2 regions of the Rhodococcus sp. RS1C4 genome follow, and region 2 is predicted to be linked to the other one. Evidence: riboswitches for the same ligand, from Rfam matches in the RefSeq annotation. Region 2 holds a riboswitch; the other holds the start of a gene.
What was found. A riboswitch is a leader RNA that binds a small molecule or an ion and turns the genes downstream of it on or off. The one in region 2 is predicted to bind S-adenosylmethionine.
Positions count from the first base shown of each region.

Region 1 (9,668 bases), on a different contig from region 2:
ACCTTCATGGTCGAATCCACGCGACTGCTTCGGTGGGCCGCCGCCGCGGCAGCTGCCGCGCTCCTGCTGTCCGCATGCTCGAGTTCGTCCGACGACACGGCGAGCACTCCCACCAGCGGTTCCGAGTCGAGCGGGGCGTTTCCGGTGACCGTCGACCACGCCTTCGGCGAGACGACGGTGGAATCGGAACCGCAACGCGTCGTCTCCGTCGGTTACACCGAGCAGGACACCCTCCTCGCACTCGGCGTGATCCCCGTCGGCGTCACCGAATGGTACGGCGAGCAGCCGTACGCCACCTGGCCGTGGGCACAGGACGCGCTCGGCGACGCACAACCGGAGGTGCTCGACATCGCCGACGGCTTTCAGTACGAACGGATCGTCGGGCTCGAGCCCGATCTGATCATCGCGACCAACGCGGGTCTGGATCAGGAATCCTACGACCGGCTCAGCGAGATCGCGCCGACCATTGCACACTCCGGCGAGTACTCCGAGTACTTCGAACCGTGGGATGTTCAAGCTCGCAGCATCGGCGCCGCCGTCGGCAAGAAGGACGACGTCGAGAATCTCATCGCGGGCGTCGACGAGAAGTTCGCAGCCGCGAGGGCCGAGCACCCGGAGTTCGAGGGAACCAAGGCGATCTTCCTGCAGAACGCAATCTACGACGGCGACGCCATCGCCTACCAGAACGGCTTGAGCACGGACTTTCTGACCGATCTCGGGTTCGTCGTGCCGTCGGACATCGATGAATTCGCACCCGCGGACGGCAGCGGCCAGGCATACATTCCGCTCGAGAACCTGTCGGTCCTCGATTCGGCCGACGTGCTGCTCTGGGGCACCGAGAAGCCCGAAGATCGCACCGCACTCGAGCAGGAGCGGGTGTATCGGAACCTCGAGCGGGTGAAAGAGAACAAGCTCGTGTTCACCGATGGCGTCACAGCAGGCGCGATCTACTTCACCAGCGTCCTGAGCTTGCCGTACGTGATCGACAAGTTGGTCCCGGCGTTCGCCGGCACGCTCGCCGGGGGCGGCGCAGCCACCACCACGAGTTGACCGACCTCGGCCTGGATCTCTCGGACGCACACCGAGCGGTGCGCATCGAAAGATCCAGGCGAGTCGATCAAGCAGCGCGGGCGTCGGTCCGTCGCTGCATCCACATCGCGATGGACAGGACGACGAGGCCTGCGACGGCCAGGATGGCACCTGCAGCCGCGGGTGCCGTGTACCCGAAGCCGGCGGCGATGACGGCACCACCGAGCGCGGCACCGATTGCATTGGCGAGGTTGAACGCCGCGTGATTGAGCGACGCCGCCAGTGTCTGAGCGTCCTCGGCGACGTCCATCAACCGGGTCTGCAGTCCGGGGATCACCGACGAGCCCGACGCGCCGATCAGGAACACCAGGATCAGCGCGCTGATCGGGTTGTGTGCGGCCAGAACGAACGCAGCCAGGAACACAGCCATCGATGCCAGCCCGAAGAACGTTCCCTTCAGCTTGAAGCGGTCCGCGAGCCATCCGCCGAAGTAGTTGCCGGCAACCATGCCGAGGCCGTAGATCATCAGCGCGACCGGCACCAGAGTGCGTGCCAGTCCCGCGACATCGGTCAGCGTCGACGAGATGTAGGTGTACACGGCGAACATGCCACCGAAGCCGACCATGCCGACGAACAGCGTCATCCACACCTGGCTGCGGCGAAGTGCACCGAGCTCCGTGATCGGATTGGTGGTCGGCATGCCGTCGAGACGAGGCATCCACATGATCAAGGCGGTGACGGTGAGTGCACCGATCACCCCGACGACGGCGAACGCACTGCGCCAGCCGAGAAGTTGCCCGAGCCAGGTAGCTGCGGGGACACCGACGACGTTGGCTATCGAGAGCCCCATCATGACCATCGCAACAGCTTTGGCGCGCTTGCCCGGCTCGGCGAGATGCGCCGCGACGAGCGCCGCGATACCGAAGTACGCACCGTGAGGCAAGCCCGCGACGAACCTGGACGCGACCAATTCGTTGAAACTGGGAGCGAACACGGTACCGAGGTTGCCAAGAGTGAACGCCACCATCAGAGCGATCAACAGTGCTCGACGCGGTACACGCGCGGCCAGCGTCGCGATCGCGGGCGCACCGACGACGACGCCGAGGGCGTACGCCGAGATCATGTGACCGGCCGAGGGCTCGGAGATACCCATGCTCGACGCCACGTCGGGAAGCAGACCCATCGACGCGAACTCGGTGGTCCCGATACCGAACCCACCGATCGACAGGGCGAACATCGCGAACCGTCTCCGCGTGGAGTGCGGACGGTTACTGGTACTCAGGCCGCTCGACACCTTCGAACGCACGGCGCCGACATTCCTGGCGAGGGCGGAATCGGTGACAGACACGGCACAACGACCTTTCGGGGTTTCGGGATCGATCAAGAAGAAAAAGGACGGACTGGATCGGCAACGTCCCAGGCGTCAATTGTCATCCCCGGCACAAGCGATTTTCGAATCCTCCGGCGGTGATAGTGCTCACGCCGCCGTCCAACGGTCGATCCGCAGGCCCCACTACTACCTTTATAGTGCTCATTCCGCAGGCTCCACTCCCGGCCGTCGGCAGGCGTGTTGTGGCCGGACTGCTTGTTTCCCGAAGTCGATCGCACCGCTAGGATTCACGCCAGGTCATGAGTGCCAGCATCGAGCCCCGGCTTGCTGGCCGGCAACCCTCCAACCGCGGTGGGGTGCCCCGGGTGAGAAGACCTGGTTAGTCGGCTGCGCACACGCGTTGCCGTCGAGCAAGCGCGGGCCCGCCACGGTGATGTCACATGATGTCGGTGGGCCCACTGACCGGGAGTTGTCCGACACGTCGGCGGCCCCAGGAAGAGGTTGATCATGTGTTGTTGTACCGATACGCCCCGCCCCGGCTTTCCGGACGAGAGCCGATTCGAAACCTGATCATCCTTCGAAGACGGAGTTATCACTCACATGACCGACAACACCCCTGACGTCGTGGACGCAACCGGCGCCCCCATCGAAGACCCCACTGCTTCGTGGGCTTTCGAGACCAAGCAGATTCACACGGGTCAGACTCCGGACGGCGCGACCAACGCGCGCGCTCTGCCCATCTACCAGACCACGTCGTACACGTTCGACAACACCGATCACGCCGCCGCACTGTTCGGGCTGGCAGAACCGGGCAACATCTACACCCGCATCATCAACCCCACCCAGGACGTGGTCGAGCAGCGCATCGCTGCTCTCGAGGGCGGCGTCGCCGCGCTGCTCCTGGCGTCCGGGCAGGCCGCCGAGACGTTCGCGATCCTCAACCTCGCGGAAGCGGGCGATCACATCGTCTCCAGCCCTCGTCTGTACGGCGGAACGTACAACCTGTTTCACTACACGCTTCCGAAGTTCGGTGTGCAGGTCACGTTCGTCGAGGATCCGGACGATCTCGAGCAGTGGCGCGCAGCCATCACCCCGAACACCAAAGCGTTCTACGGCGAGACCATCTCCAACCCGAAGAACGACATTCTCGACATCCCCGGTATCTCCGCCGTGGCGCACGAGAACGGGATTCCGCTCATCGTCGACAACACCGTCGCGACTCCGTATCTCATCCAGCCGCTGAAGCACGGCGCGGACATCGTCGTGCATTCGGCGACGAAGTACCTCGGTGGGCACGGCACCGCCATCGCGGGCGTCATCGTCGACGGTGGCACCTTCGATTGGACGCAGGGGCGCCACACCAACTTCACGACGGCCGATCCCAGCTATCACGGCGTCGTGTTCGCGGACCTCGGTGCTCCGGCGTTCGCGCTCAAGGCCCGCGTCCAGTTGCTGCGTGATGTCGGCGCGGCCGTGTCTCCGTTCAACGCGTTCCTCATCAGCCAGGGGCTCGAGACGTTGAGTCTGCGCATCGAACGTCACGTCGAGAACGCACAGAAGGTGGCGGCGTTCCTCGAGGCGCGGGACGAGGTGGAGTCCATCAACTACGCGGGTCTGAAGTCCTCGCCGTGGTACGGCCGCGGCCAGGAACTTGCACCGAAGGGCCAGGGCGCCATCATCGCGTTCGAGCTGAAGGGCGGCGTCGACGCCGGCAAGAAGTTCGTCAACGCGCTGAGCCTTCACAGCCATGTGGCTAACATCGGTGATGTGCGTTCACTCGTCATTCACCCCGCCTCGACCACACATTCGCAGTTGACGCCGGAGGAGCAGCTGGCCTCGGGCGTCACTCCGGGCCTGGTCAGGCTCGCTGTGGGTATCGAAGGGATCGACGATATTCTCGCCGATCTCGAAACCGGATTCGCAGCGGCGGCGTCTTGACCATCGGCTCTGTGCACGACGTCCGTCCGGCTGCGGGATTCCCGCCGCCGGACGGACGGCTCGGCAGTATCGACATCGGCCGGCTCGACCTCGAGAGCGGTGCCTCGCTACCCCAGGTGACCGTTGCGGTGCAGCGCTGGGGAGAGCTCGCACCCGGACGTGACAACGTGGTTCTCGTCGAGCACGCCCTCACCGGCGATTCGCACGTCAGCGGACCCGCCGACGCGGATCACGCGTTGCCCGGCTGGTGGAACGGGATGGTCGGACCCGGCGCACCGATAGACACCGACGAGTGGTGCGTCGTCGCATCGAACGTCCTCGGTGGCTGCGGTGGAACGACGGGTCCCAGCTCGCTCGCCGAGGACGGTAAGCCGTACGGCAGCCGATTCCCCGGCATCTCCATTCGCGACCAGGTTGCGGCCGAGGTCGCGCTCGCGGATGCGCTCGGCATCCACCGCTTCGCTGCTGTTGTCGGCGGTTCCATGGGCGGCATGCGCACACTGGAGTGGATCGTCGGCCATCCCGAGCGTGTCGGCGCCGCTCTCGTACTCGCCGTCGGCGCCCGCGCCACTGCGGACCAGATCGGTACGCAGACCACTCAGATCGAAGCGATCGCGTCGGATCCGGACTGGCAGGGCGGTGATTACCACGGCACGGCTCGATCCCCTCGCGCTGGACTGAAGATCGCTCGTCGCATCGCGCACCTGACCTATCGCACCGAGAGCGAGCTCGACCTCCGGTTCGAGAACAACCCCCAGGGCGACGAGAACCCGTGGAACGGTGGCCGATACGCCGTCGACAGCTACCTTCAGCACCAGGCCAACAAGTTGGCCGACAGGTTCGACGCAAGCACGTACGTATTACTGAGCGAGGCGATGAACCGGCACGACATCGGTCGGGGACGCGGTGGCGTCGACGAAGCCCTGGCGCGCGCGACGGTGCCGACCATCGTCGGCGGTGTGGATTCCGACCGGTTGTATCCGCTGCGTCAGCAGAAGGAGATCGCGCGCGGTCTACCCGAGTGCCGTGGACTCGAAGTCATTCAGTCCAGAGACGGTCACGACGGCTTTCTCACCGAAGCCGGGTCCGTCGCGAAGCTGCTCGGCGAGACGATGCAGCACGCACGCGCTGCTCGCCACGCCTGAACTCAGGAGTCGACCGACTCGGTGCGGCGCTCAGTCCGTACCGAGTGGGTCGATCGAGGACGACAGAAAGACGATGGCGCCGCCCACCAGCGCGAGGGCGGACACGTCGAAGCCACGGCTTCGTACCGCGAGCAGCCCCACGCGGTTTTCGGGAACACACAGCCGGAACCCCGCCGCGAGAAGAGTGGCCACGCCCAGCACGAACGATCCGCGGCGCCACCGGTCCGCGAGCACGAGCACGAGCGCGGCCGCGAGGACGACCATCACGGCCAGTAGAGGCAGGTTCTTGCGGATCTGAGCGCCCATGCGACGTCAGACCGTCGCCGGGAGGTCTCGCTCGGCACGTTCGACAACGTTGGACAGCAGGAAGGCGCGAGTGAGCGGTCCCACGCCCCCGGGATTGGGTGAGACGAATCCCGCGACGTCCGCGACGCCTGCAGCGACGTCGCCGCGCAGACCATCCTCGGTCCTGCTGACGCCGACGTCGAGGACCGCAGCACCCGGCTTGACCATGTCGGCGGTGATGATGCCCGGCACACCGGCGGCCGCGATGACGATGTCGGCGCGAGACACCTCGGCCGCAAGATCACGAGTTCCGGTGTGGCACAGCGTCACTGTCGCGTTCTCCGACCTGCGAGTCAGCAGGAGTCCGATCGGGCGGCCCACCGTCACACCGCGACCGACGACGACGGCGTGAGCGCCGTCGATCCGTACGTCGTACCGACGCAGCAGATGCACGATTCCGCGCGGTGTGCACGGCAGCGCAGCGTCCTTGCCCAGCACCAGACGCCCGAGGTTGATCGGGTGCAGGCCGTCGGCATCCTTGTCCGGGTCGATGCGTTCGAGCGCCGCGTTCTCGTCGAGATGCTTCGGCAACGGAAGTTGGACGATGTATCCGGTGCACGCCGGATTGGCATTGAGTTCGTCGATGACGGCTTCGAGATCCGCCTGGGTGATGTCGGCGGGGAGATCGCGTCGAATCGATGTGATCCCGACCTTCGCGCAGTCGTTGTGCTTGCCCCGCACGTAGGCGGCCGAACCCGGGTCGTCGCCGACGAGAACCGTCGCGAGGCCGGGAACGATACCGTTCTCCCGCAGGGTCCGAACCCGCTCGGTGAGATCGACGAAAATCTCGTCGCGGGTCGTCTTGCCGTCCAGAATCGTTGCAGTCACGACCCACATTGTTCCAGGTCTGTCACCGGCCGATTTCTCACCCCTCGACAGCGAGTCCCTGCGCTTGCGCGTAGGCCACCGCCTGGGTGAGCTCGATCTTCGTGCCGACGAGCGAGGTTCCCACCCAGAGCGCCCCGTCTACCCTCGACCCGCGCAGATCCGCGGCGTCGAGTTTGGCGCCGGTGGCTCGCGCGCCGGAGAGGTCGACCGACACGAGCGTCGCCTTGCGCAGGTCGGTGTTCACGAGGTTGGCCTCGACGAATCGACATCCCGTCAGGTCCACTCCACGCAGGTCGGCGCCGCCCATCCCTGCCAGAGTGAAGTCGACCTCGTCGAACGTCGCGGGCCGCAGCCTGCAGTCCACGAATGTCGAACCCATGAACGTCGAATTGCGAAAAGTGGAGTGCAGCAAATTGGTTCGAGTGAAAGTACAGGACCGGAAGGCCGCGTCGCGGTGGACCGATTCGGTCAGATCGGCGCCGGTGAAGTCGCACTCGGTGAACACCACGGACGTCGTCTCCAGGCCGCTGAGGTCCGCATCCCGGAAGGTGCAGGCCACGTAACTTCGGCCGTTCCACCGTTGCCGATCGAGTCTGCTGTCGGAGTAGTCCTCGCCGATGATCTGTTCCTCGTCCACCTGCACCATCCTTCCCCGACGCGTGGTGGCAGAGTGAGCCGGGTGTTTCGACTCATGTTCTTCGAGCCCCGGATTCCTCAGAACACCGGCAACGCAATTCGCCTCGTCGCAGGCACGGGGTGCGAACTCCACCTCGTCGGCCCGCTGGGCTTCGACATGTCCGAGCCCAAACTCAAACGAGCGGGACTCGACTACCACGACCTCGCATCGGTGACCGTGCACGAGAACCTCGCCGCAGCGTGGGAAGCACTGAAGCCCGATCGCGTCTTCGCGTACACCGCTCACTCGACGCGATTCCACACGTCCGTCGACTACCTCCCGGGCGACGTTCTCCTCTTCGGCCCCGAGCCGACCGGGCTCCCCGACGACGTCCTGGGCGACGATCGCGTCACCGACCGGTTGCGCATCCCCATGATCCCAGGGCGGCGATCGCTGAATCTCGCGAACTCGGCCGCCGTCGTGATGTACGAGGCCTGGCGTCAACACGGATTCGACGGGGCGGTGTGAGTCCGGCTCGACTCACTCCGGTCCGGTACTGCTGCACCGCAGACCGACAGGGATTCATTCCCGAGGCGCGGCGTTGCCTTCGCTCTCGTCGGTCCCCACGCCGTCGGTCCCGACGGCATCCGTGTCGTCGCTGTTGTCTTTCTCGACTGTCCGGCGCGGCCGGACTGCACGCACCGTCCGCACCACCGCGTAGACGACACCTGCTCCCACCACCAGCGCACCCAGCCACGGAATCGCACGCCCCACGGCAACGATCCCGTCTCCGATCGCGTCGAGCAACGAGTTCCACCCGGAGACCAGGCCGTCGAGGAAGTTGTCCGGTCCGGGCGACGGCGTGACGTCGTCGGTGCTGAATTGCACTGTGATGGTGGACAGTTCCACTTGATCGCCGAGGTAGCTGCGTTGCGAGACCAACCCGTCGAGCTCGCCTTGCCTGCTCGACAGCGCCGATTCCGCTTCGATCAGGTCGGCCGTGTTCGTCGCACCGGCGATGAGCGCCCGCAACCGATCGACCGACGCCTGAAGAGCCGCGATCCTGGCGTCGAGGTCCTGGTACTGCATGGTGACGTCGTCACGAGTGATGCTGACGCTGGTGACCTTGCCGAGGGCAGAGATCCTGTCGACGGTCACGGTCAGCTCGTCCGCGGGGATCCTGGCGGTGATGGAACTACTGGCCGTCGAGTTCTCCGTCGCTGGATTCTCGGTTCGGTTGTCGATGCGGCCTCCGGCGCTCTCCACCGCGCCGACCGCCTCGCGTGCAGCGTCGACGGGATCGTCGGCGGTGACGTAGATCTGGCCCGTGACAACCTCTTTGCGTTCGACGGGCGAGGGCGCCTGCTCTCGCACCGCTCCGCCGGAGTCCGGCGCGAGCGCGACACCGGGCGAGGTGAACGACGAATCCGCCGCCGGCGGACCCGCTGGACCGTCGGACGACCCGCTGCATCCGGCGAGAACCACCAGCGCTCCGGCAAGAACGACGACAAGACTGCGCTTCATCTTCGAAGATGCTAGAGCACCATCGACATGCGGAAGACGGCCACGACATCGACGGTGACGAATCGTTACATCCATTGGGAACATTCACTGATGACCTGACGCCCGAACCGGGGTACGGTGTGCCGCATCGACCCATTTGCAAGATTCCGTGAAGGAGCCCCCCTGTTGTTCGCTGTTCCGTCTTTCTCTCTGCTCCGCCGCTCGCCCCAGGATGGCTCCTCCTTCCGCTCCAGTAGTCGAATGTCCCGTGCTGCAGCAGCTTTCGCTGTCGGTGGCGGCATCGTCGCTGCTGGTTTCGCCGGCGTCGGCGTGGCCTCCGCGGCACCGGTGACGTGCGTGTCCCCTCCGTCCGCGAACGACATCCAGGTCGACGGTTACGCCAGCTGCGGCGCCACCGCTCAGGACGCGTCACGCGCTACCGCAACCGCAACCGACAGCGGCACCGCCGTCAGCGTCGCCGAGGGCGCGGGCAGCACCTCCACGTTGGCAACCGGCTACGGCACGGCACTCGGGGCCTCGCGCGCCGGAGGCACCGCGTACGCCGGAGCCATCGGCGGCGGAATCGCGCATTCCTGGGCGGACAACGGCGGAACCACCATCGCCATCGCGGGTTGGGGTTCGGGAGCAACCGCCGAAGCCGCAGGCGTCGATTGCGTCGGCCAGTGGTCGCTCGCCCTCAACCTGTCCTCGGGCCAGTTCTGCGCGTTGGGCAACTGACGCTCACCGACACAGTCGTCGTGAAATCCCGCCACCGTCGTCGGTGGCGGGATTTTTCGTCGAGATACACGACTCCGCCGCAACGAACTACGACCAAAGGTAGTACCCGAGCCGTTGCGGGTTTACGATGACTCCACTCGCATCTTCAGGAGGACTGTGTGACTGCCCTAGCGCCTAGGCCCACTCCCGCTGTGAC
Region 1 is NZ_NOXZ01000002.1:10,209-19,876, forward strand. Features, by position in the region: gene CH289_RS00070 (iron-siderophore ABC transporter substrate-binding protein) at 7-1,050, shown strand; gene CH289_RS00075 (MFS transporter) at 1,118-2,266, opposite strand; SAM riboswitch class IV at 2,655-2,782, shown strand; gene CH289_RS00080 (bifunctional o-acetylhomoserine/o-acetylserine sulfhydrylase) at 2,960-4,297, shown strand; gene metX (homoserine O-acetyltransferase MetX) at 4,294-5,442, shown strand; gene CH289_RS00090 (DUF3017 domain-containing protein) at 5,473-5,748, opposite strand; gene CH289_RS00095 (bifunctional methylenetetrahydrofolate dehydrogenase/methenyltetrahydrofolate cyclohydrolase) at 5,755-6,615, opposite strand; gene CH289_RS00100 (pentapeptide repeat-containing protein) at 6,653-7,261, opposite strand; gene CH289_RS00105 (tRNA (cytidine(34)-2'-O)-methyltransferase) at 7,295-7,759, shown strand; gene CH289_RS00110 (DUF4349 domain-containing protein) at 7,814-8,755, opposite strand; gene CH289_RS00115 (DUF6764 family protein) at 8,996-9,472, shown strand.
Region 1: another riboswitch for S-adenosylmethionine. It lies ahead of CH289_RS00080 (bifunctional o-acetylhomoserine/o-acetylserine sulfhydrylase); the one in region 2 lies ahead of CH289_RS05275 (ABC transporter ATP-binding protein).

Region 2 (9,668 bases):
CAGCCGGACAAGTTCACCCAGGCGTTCACCTCCTACGAGGACTGGGGTCCGCTCGGTGGCCAAGCCCCGTACGTGGCCAGCAACAAATGGTTGAAGGAAAACCCCGACGCTGCACGCGCATTCGTCGGTGTCATCGCCCGCACGGCGAACTGGGCCAACGCACACCCCAAGGAGTCCGCCGAGATCGCAGGCAAGACCACCGGCTACCCCGTCGAGCAGACCACCAACTGGCATTACGCACCGAATGCATTGCTCGACAAAGCAAGCCTGCAACTGTGGTGGGACCTGGTCGAAGAAGTCGGAACACCGCTGCCGGGCTCGGAGCACCTGAAGCCCGAGGACATCGCCACCAACGCGTTCAACCCGTACGCCACGTCGGCCGACCTGATCGAGTCCCAGGACTTCAACACCGAAATCGTCACCGAGGAACAGAACGACGGAATCTTCAAGACCCACTTGGTCGACATCGAGGGACTCGAAGAATGACCACCACGGATCGGAACAGGTGAACTGCCATGAGTCAACAACTGCTCGACGGCGCACGCAGCGCGACGAACAACACGACACACGCCAAGATCGAAGCCAAGCGGGTGGTCAAGCTGTACCCCACGCCGGGGACACGGCGTGGGACCACGACCGTGCTCGACGGTTTCGACCTACGGATCGAGAGCGGCGAATTCGTGTCCCTGCTCGGACCGAGTGGATGCGGAAAGTCGACGTACCTCAACATCCTTGCCGGCCTGGAGTCCTACAACGGTGGCGCCGTCCTGATCGACGGCAAGCGCGTCGACGGCGTCGACAAGAACGTGGGCGTCGTCTTCCAGGGATACGCTCTGTTCCCGTGGCTGACCGCGCAGAAGAACGTCGAGGTCGGCCTGAAGATCCGCGGTGTGCCCAAGGCCGAGAGAAGGGCGCGTGCCGCGGAAGTACTGAAGACCGTCGGGCTCGAATCCGCCGCCGACCGGCTGCCCCACCAGCTGTCCGGAGGTATGCGTCAGCGCGTCGCGATCGCCCGCGTGCTCGCGTACGAACCGGAGATACTCGTGTTCGACGAACCGTTCGCGGCCCTCGACGCGCAAACCCGTGAATTCCTGCAGGGCGAGCTACTGCGCATCTGGGAGTCGGGCGAGAAGAAGAAGACGGTCCTGTTCGTGACCCACTCGATCGACGAGGCGGTCTTCCTGTCCGACCGCATCGCCGTCATGACCAAAATTCCCGGCCGGGTGAAGGACATCATCGACGTCGATCTGCCACGCCACCGCGACAATGCGATCCGCAGCTCCGAGGAGTTCGTGCACGTTCGCTCCCGCGTCGCCCGAGTCCTGGAAGACGAGGTGAACAATGTCCTCGGCGCTCGATGAGCAGGAGGAGGTGACGACGCCTCCCAAAGGAAGAAATCCCTTCCTCGACAAGTACGACCGGTTCGTCTACGGCGCGATCGGACTGGTCGGATTTCTCGTCGTCTGGTGGGCTGTCGTCGATTTCGGTTACGTCTCCGACCTCTACCTGTCCAAGCCGCTCGACGTGTTCTCGGCGTTCGTCGACGGCCTGGTCGACGGCACCCTGACGTCGGAGATCTGGCCGAGCGTGCAGCGCGCACTCGTCGGGTTCGCGTTCGCGTTGGTAGGGGGTATCGCGCTCGGCATCCTCGTCGGCTCGGTGAAGATCTTCCAGAAGCTCACCGAGCCGGTGCTGCTGTTCTTCCGCAACCTGTCGCTGCTGGCGTTGCTGCCGGTGTTCGTCGTCTTCCTCGGCATCGGTGAGGAATCGAAGATCGCCATCGTCTTCTGGGCGTGCTTCTGGCCGATCTTCATCACCGCCGTCGGCGCAGTGTCGAGCGTCGAACGGATCCTGCTGAATGCAGCACGCACGCTCGGTGCAGGACGGGTGTACATCTTCACCCAGGTCGTGCTGCCCGCCGCCATTCCCGGCATCTTCCCCGGCATCAGGTTGGCCGCTGCCAACGCGTTCACGGCGCTCGTCGCGGCCGAACTCGTCGGCGGTGCACAAGGCATCGGCATCTACATCAACAACGCGGCACTTCGCTACCAAACTCCGCAGATGTACGCAGGCATCCTCACTCTCGGCCTGATCGGCATTCTGGTCAACGCCGTCATGACCGGCGTCGAGTGGAAGGTGACCGGATGGCAACGAGGACTCACGAGTAGATGAGATACCGAACAACACTGGTAGCACTCGTCATTCCGCTGCTGGTCGCGTGCGGTTCGAACATTCGGATCGACGACGGTTCGGCCGGCACCGACACACTGACGGTGTACGTCGGTGCCGGTGACGACCGCGAGATCCTGCAGTACGCGGCCGACACTCTGCTACCCGACCTTCGGCTCGAACTGATCGATGCCGACGAGCACTCCAATTCCAAGGTGGCGGCCGGGGAGGGAGATCTGTCGTACTACCAGCACATTCCGGCGTTCGAGGCGGACCAGCAGGAGAACGGCCTGGACGCGCTGAGCATCGTGTCCAAGGTCAATGTCGTTCCCTACGGGCTGTACTCGTCGACATGGAAGGACCTCGCCGACACTGCCGACTGGCTGAACGTCGACCTCGTCGAGGACCAGGTCACCGGTAGTAGCCTGCCGCACGGCTCCAAGGTGGTCCTGCCGAACACCGCGACCGGCTTTGCCCGCGGACTCTACTTGCTGCAGAGCGCCGGCCTGACGCAGCTGGACCGACCCTTCGGCGGCACCACCGTGCAGGACCTGACCGTCACGGAAGCGAACGTGGTGGACTCGCTGCGGCACCTGTCCCTGCTACCGCTCGAGTACGGCGAATTCGTCGACGGGTTGTACGACAACTACGACGCCGTCGTCCTGACCCCGAAGCAGGCAGAGTCCATCGGACTCGACCCGGCGACCGACGCACTCGCCGTCGAACCAGGACCCGAGAATCCGTACGCACACGTCGTCGTCGCCCCGTCACGTCTCGCAGGCGACGAGCGGGTGCTCGAACTGACGCACGCGCTCGAAAGCCCCGAAACCGCACGGTTCCTCGAATCGAAATACCACGGCGCGAACATCCCTGTGACTGCCGCACACACCAACTGACGAGAGAGAAGACGATGACCCATTCCTTGCGCCGGGCAGGTGCCGTCACGACGACGGCAGCGGTGGCACTCCTCGCGTTCGCGGCACCCGCGGCAGCACACGTACGGACGGACGGCGATCCGGTCCCCCAGGGCGGCTACGGCATCGTCCGACTGATCGTGCCGGGAGAATCGGCCAAGGCGTCGACCGTCCGGCTGACAGTGACGCTGCCGGACGGCGTCGACCTGACGTCGGCGCGCACCCTTCCCGTCCCCGGGTGGACGGCGACCGTGGAGCGTGAAGGTGGCGACACCGGCCGCGTCGCCAGGATCAGCTGGACGGTCACCGACCCCGCAGGCGGATACGGCGTCGACGAATTCCGTGACTTCTCGTTCTCCGGCGGACCGTGGCCGGACGACGTCGACTCCATCGCACTGCCGTCGGACCAGGCCTACTCGGACGGCTCGGTCGTGTCCTGGAACGAGGTCGCCGTCGACGACGCCAGCGAACCCGAGCACCCCGCACCCGAGGTCGCGTTGGTGGCGGCGTCGGACGCGCACAGCCACGGCGACGGACACGGGGACACCGCGTCGGCCCGGCACGAGGACACCGAAACCGATGGCACCACCTGGGTGTGGCCGACCGTCTCGGTGGTGAGCCTGGTGCTCGCCGTAGCCGCGATCGCCGGGTTGGGACTGGTGGTGCGGCGGGGTCGTGGCGCGGGTTCGTGACCTCGGCATCGTGCTCGTGGTGCTCGCCGCCGGGCTACTGCTCGGCAGCGGGACCGCGTCCGCACACGCAAGTCTGATCTCGGCGACTCCGACCACCGGAACGCACGTCGACGACGCCCCGAGCGAGCTGACTCTGCAGCTGAACGAACCCGTCACCCTCATCGAGGGGTCGGCGCAGCTGATCGACGGGGACGGAAAGACATTCGACTTCTCAGACGTACGCGTGGACGACGGTCGACGCCGGATCGTCCTCGTCCCCGCCGTCACCGTCCAGGACGGTGCGTACCTGGCCACGGCTCGCGTCGTCTCGGCCGACACACACGTGGTGTCGTTGTCGATCCAGTTCACCGTCGGATCGGTGACTCAGCAGGGAAAATTCGACGCAGGGGAGTCCGGCGGTGGCGTCGAACAATACCTGAACTACCCGGCCAAAACCCTTGCCTATTTGGGCTTGGTGGCCACTGCGGGTGTTCTGCTGTCCTCGTTGCTCGTGTGGAGATCAGCGGTGGGTACGACCCGTTTTCGGGTGGTGTACCGAATCGGTGCTCTCGCAGTGGCTCTCGGACTGGCAGGCAGACTGTTCGTACTCGTCGCGCAACAATCCGGGGGCGCACGAGAGATCTCGACCGCCGGACTCGGTACTGTGCTCGTCACGCCGCACGGTTCGGCCTTGCTTGTGGCAGTGGGATTGTCGATGGTTGCGGCCGGAATCGGGCGCACCCCGATCGTGTTCGGTCTCGTGTACGCCGGCGCGGCGATTCTCGCCGTGACTCTCAGCGGCCACGGCGGCTCTGCCGGAGGATGGCCGTGGGCGTTCCTGGCGACGCTCCTGCACGTCTACGGCATGACGGTGTGGCTGGGCGGCCTCGCGGTGATGCTGCTCGTACTGCGTGCGGCACCCCGACTGCAGCGATGGCACCGCATCGCGACGGTGCACGTCGGACTCGTGGTCGTTGCGGGCCTCGGTCTGTCGCTGCTGCAGGTCCAGCCGCTGCCGGCGCTGTGGAGGACGTCGTACGGAGCAGTGTTGCTGGCCAAAGTTCTCGCAGTCGCGTTCGCCGTCGGCCTCGGACATCTGGCGTACCGACGATTCCGACGCCGGACCCTTCTCGTGGAAACCGCAGTGGCCGTGACGGTTCTGGCTCTGACCTCGATCCTGTCCTCGCACACGCCGGCCAAGGACGTGTACACGACGAACATCGCCACCACCCTCGACTTCGGTTCCTCGGATGTCCTCGACATCGGAATCGACTCGATCAGGCGAGGACCCCAGCAGCTCACCGTCACGTACGAAGGTGCGGGGGCTTCCGACGTCGGCGTCAGCGCCGACCTGTCCTCGGTGGACGCCAACGTCGCCCGATTGCCCGTCGAACTCACCGAACCTGTGCACGACGGTGACCGAACCATCTGGCGCAGCGAGCACCTGGTCGTCCCAGCGCCGGGGGAGTGGAAGGTTTCCATCCGATTCTCAGGCCTGGACGGCCCCAAAGTCGCATCGTTCTTCTACGACGCGCTGTAACCCGAGTTTGTCAATATATTCGTTCAGTCTGATTCCGACGTGAGCCGATGTCCGAAATGAGATGGTTCGGCCGGTGGGTCGTTTGCGCAGGTCACGACGGGTCCACCTCGTCCGTGGTTACTGGATAGTGGCAATAGTCATAGGTATGTAAATTAAACAACTCATCAGTAAGTCGCTATCTTCGAACTCGGTTCAGAGATCCACCGTATGGCTCGGCTGGTGGACAGCAACCCTCGTTCAGCGGCGGGGTGCTTCCGAGCAAAACCTGGCTCGCTTCAAACCGAAGCGAGCAAGCGTTGAGAAGCGAAGGATGCAGCCAGTGTCGGAAAGTGCAGTGCCCGAGTCGAATTCCATCGTCGACATCGCCGGGTTGGTCGTCGAGTTCGGATCGGGCAAGAACAAGCACGTCGCCGTCGACGGCGTGGACCTGCAGATCGGACCGAGCGAAGTGGTCGCTGTGGTCGGAGAATCGGGGTCCGGCAAGTCCACTCTCGTATCGGCCATCCTCGGACTGCTCCCCAGTTCCGCGTCCGTCACCTCCGGCACCATTCGGGTGGACGGTTCGGACACCACGAGCTGGAAAGAGAACGACTGGCGAACGATCAGAGGACGCCGCATCGGCCTCGTGCCCCAGGACCCGATGTCCAACCTGGATCCGGTGCTACGAATTGGACACCAGGTCGACGAGGCCGTGCGGGCGCACAGGCGCCTGCCGCGCGCAGAGGTGCACGACGAGACTGCGTCGGCCTTCACTCGTGCAGGCCTTCCCGGTGCCGAGCGCCGGAAGTATCCGCACCAATTCTCGGGCGGTATGCGTCAGCGCGCGTTGATCGCCATGGCGTCGGTGAATTCGCCCGCACTGTTGATTGCCGACGAGCCCACTTCAGCGCTCGACGTCACCGTGCAACGGCGCATCCTCGACAACCTGGCCGAGGTCGTCGCCGGTTCCGGTGCCGCGATTCTTCTCGTCACGCACGACCTTGCGCTCGCCGCCGAACGCGCCGATCGAATCGTCGTGATGCGTCACGGCCGTGTCGTCGAATCCGGCACTGCAGCTGCGGTATTCGGCCAACCCGAACACGACTACACCCGGGCGCTACTGGCATCCGTCCCCTCGGCGCGGCCGGTTCGAGAAGCCGCGACCCCGGCTGAGGCGTCGATCGTGCTCGAAGTGAGAAACCTGTCCAAGAGCTTCGGCGGAGTACCCGCGGTGGACGACGTGTCCTTCGTTCTCGAGCGAGGCAAGACGCTGGCACTCGTCGGGGAATCCGGCTCGGGAAAGAGCACGACAGCGTGGTCGTGCCTCGGTCTGAACACCCCGAGTGCGGGCCGCGTATTCTTCGAAGGCACCGATGTCGCGTCGTTGAAGGGGCGCGAACTTCGTGCGTTTCGCAGGCGCGTCCAGCCGATCTTTCAGGACCCGTACGCCTCGCTCGACCCCACGTACACCGTCGACCGAATCTTGAGAGAGCCCCTGTCTGCGTTCGGTATCGGTGATCGATCCTCCCGCAAGGCCCGTGCAGTCGAGCTGCTCGACCTTGTGGGACTTGCGGCGGCCACGTTGCGCAGGCGACCGAGTGAACTCTCCGGTGGGCAACGCCAACGCGTCGCCATCGCCCGTGCTCTCGCCGCCGAACCCGAGCTGATCGTCTGCGACGAACCGGTTTCCGCGCTCGACGTCCTGGTCCAGGCGCAGGTGCTCGACCTGCTGCAGACACTGCAGACAGATCTGGGGTTGACGTACCTGTTCATCTCGCACGACCTCGGCGTCGTGCGCCGGATCGCCGACGACGTGGCCGTGATGACCAAAGGGAAGATCGTCGAATACGGCTCGACAACAACGGTGTTCGACAACCCGCAACACGATTACACCCGAGAACTGCTCGGTGCCGTTCCGGGTCTTCGCGTGCCGATCGAAGTCTGAAACACAACGGTGCACAACCGAACCTGACCAGGTTCGGGCAAGTCGAATGGAAAGAACAGATGAAACGCACACCCCTGATCGGCAGTGCTCTGCTCGCTGTCGCAGCAGTAGTACTGACCGCCTGCGGCGGAGGTTCGTCCAGTGAGGCGTCCGGCGAGCCGTCGGACAACATCCTCCGCGTCGCGACGCAGAAACCGACATCCATCGTGCCCGGGAACTCAGGCGGGTACTTCGCACTGTCGGTCTCCGAGACCTTGTTCTCCGGACTCGTGAAGTACGACAGCGACACCGGGGAACCGGTCAACCTCGTTGCCGACTCGATCGAGACCGAGGATCAGAAGGTCTGGGACATCACGCTGAAGGACGGATGGACCTTCCAGAACGGCGAGGTCGTCGACGCCGAGTCCTTCGCGCGAGGATGGAACACCACAGCAGACCCAGCCAACGCCTGGGTCGGCAGCTCGCAGCTCGCAGGCATCGAAGGCTACGACGCGCTCAACCCCGACGAAGGCGCACCGACCGCCGACTCCCTGTCCGGCGTCGAGGTCACCGGGCCGCTGAGCCTCACCGTCACGTTGACCAAACCACAGAGCCAGTTCCTGTACCAGATCGGCCAACCGGCGTTCTATCCTCTGCCGGCAGCAGCGCTGGATGATCTCGAAGCCTTCGCGGCGAAGCCGATCGGCAACGGCCCCTACGAGATCAGCGAGCCGTGGACAGGTGGACCGGAGATCAAAACCGTCCGCTACGACGAGTATGGCGGTGAGAAAGCCGAGAACGGCGGCGTCACCTTCAAGATCTACACCGGATACGACGTCGCCTACCGCGATTTCCAGGCCGGTGCAGTCGACGTGACCGCACTGCTGCAGCAGGACGTGGAAAGCGCGAAGGCAACCCTCGGCGACAAGTTCGTCCAGTCGGCCAGCTCCAACTTCACCTACCTCGGGGTGCCGACCTGGAGCCCGGCCTACGCGGATCCGCGAATCCGCCGAGCACTGTCGCTGGCGATCGACCGTCAGGGCATCATCGACGCGCTCCTCGACTCGTCGACCCAGCCATTGACCGATTTCAGTGCGCCGTCCGGGAACGGCTACCGTGCCGACACCGACTCGACCAACCTCGACTACGACCCTGAACGCGCGAAGCAGCTGTGGGACGAAGCAGGCGGTATCGACGGCCAGGTGAAGATCACGGTCGTGACCGGCACCGGACGCGACGAGTGGAGTGAGGCCGTCCTCAACCAGTGGGCGACGGTGCTGGGTCTGACCGATGTGACACTGGAATTCATTCCGTCGGAGAACACCCATGCTGCACTTCGGGGCAGGCAAGTCCCCAACCCGGTGTCGCTCAACACCCCTGTTGCCTACCCGTCGCCGTTCGCGTTGCTGGGCAATGCATACCGGACCGGAGGCGGCACCAACTACAACGGCTATTCGAACCCCGAATTCGACGCATTGCTGGATCAGGCGGCGGCGGCGACCAACGAGGAATCGACCCAGTTCTACGACCAGGCCAAGGACATCCTGCTCGACGAGCTTCCGAACATTCCGCTGTGGAGTGCCGGGCGGGCGGTCGCAGTCGCGGACAACGTAGAGGGCTACACCGAGGATCCGTTCAACAAGAGCCCGTTCACCACGGTGACCGTTGCCTGAGCAGGCACTCGCGGTGGCGGACCGAGAACAGCCTCGGTCCGCCTCCACCGCGGGCGCCACGAAGACACGAACTGCACGACGGATTGCGGCGCGGCTGGGCCAGGCCCTGCTGATTCTGATCGGCACGTCACTCATAGTGTTCGTCGCGGTGTTCGCCCTCCCTGGTGATCCGGTGCAAGCACTGATCGGCGACGCAGTACTGACCGACGCCGTCGAGTCGGCCATCCGCGCCAAATACCATCTCGACGATCCACTGCTGGTGCAGTACTGGAGCTATGTCTCGGGTATCGCTCGCGGAGACTTCGGTACCACCGTCGGCGGTGAGGACGTCGGAACCATTCTCGCGCGTGCCTGGCCGGTAACGATCAAACTTGCTCTGACAGCGTGGGTCCTGGAACTGATCGTCGGTGTCACCGCGGGCACGCTCGCCGCGCTGCGACCTGGCGGTCTGCTGGACAAAGCGGTACTGGCGGCGACGGTACTGACGCTCGCGGTTCCCACGTTCGTGTTGGCCTTCTTCGTGCAGTCGATCGTCGGGGTGTCCTGGGGCATCCTCCCGGTGGCCGGAATTTCCGAGGGCTGGCCGACGTCGTACCTGCTGCCTGCAATCTGCCTGGCCACAGTGGGATTCGGGCCGGTTGCGCGTCTGACTCGGTCGAGTGTGTTGTCGACGCGGTCGGCGGATTTCGTCAGAACTGCTCGTGCCAAGGGCATCTCGACCAGACGACTGACGGTGCGGCACATCCTGCGTAATGCCCTCGTGTCCGTAGTGACCTACCTGGGTCTCGATCTCGGTGG
Region 2 is NZ_NOXZ01000014.1:1,494-11,161, reverse strand. Features, by position in the region: gene CH289_RS05305 (ABC transporter substrate-binding protein) at 1-486, shown strand, start outside; gene CH289_RS05300 (ABC transporter ATP-binding protein) at 516-1,361, shown strand; gene CH289_RS05295 (ABC transporter permease) at 1,342-2,172, shown strand; gene CH289_RS05290 (MetQ/NlpA family ABC transporter substrate-binding protein) at 2,169-3,065, shown strand; gene CH289_RS05285 (YcnI family copper-binding membrane protein) at 3,080-3,775, shown strand; gene CH289_RS05280 (copper resistance CopC/CopD family protein) at 3,759-5,294, shown strand; SAM riboswitch class IV at 5,484-5,596, shown strand; gene CH289_RS05275 (ABC transporter ATP-binding protein) at 5,605-7,218, shown strand; gene CH289_RS05270 (peptide ABC transporter substrate-binding protein) at 7,278-8,870, shown strand; gene CH289_RS05265 (ABC transporter permease) at 8,863-9,668, shown strand, end outside.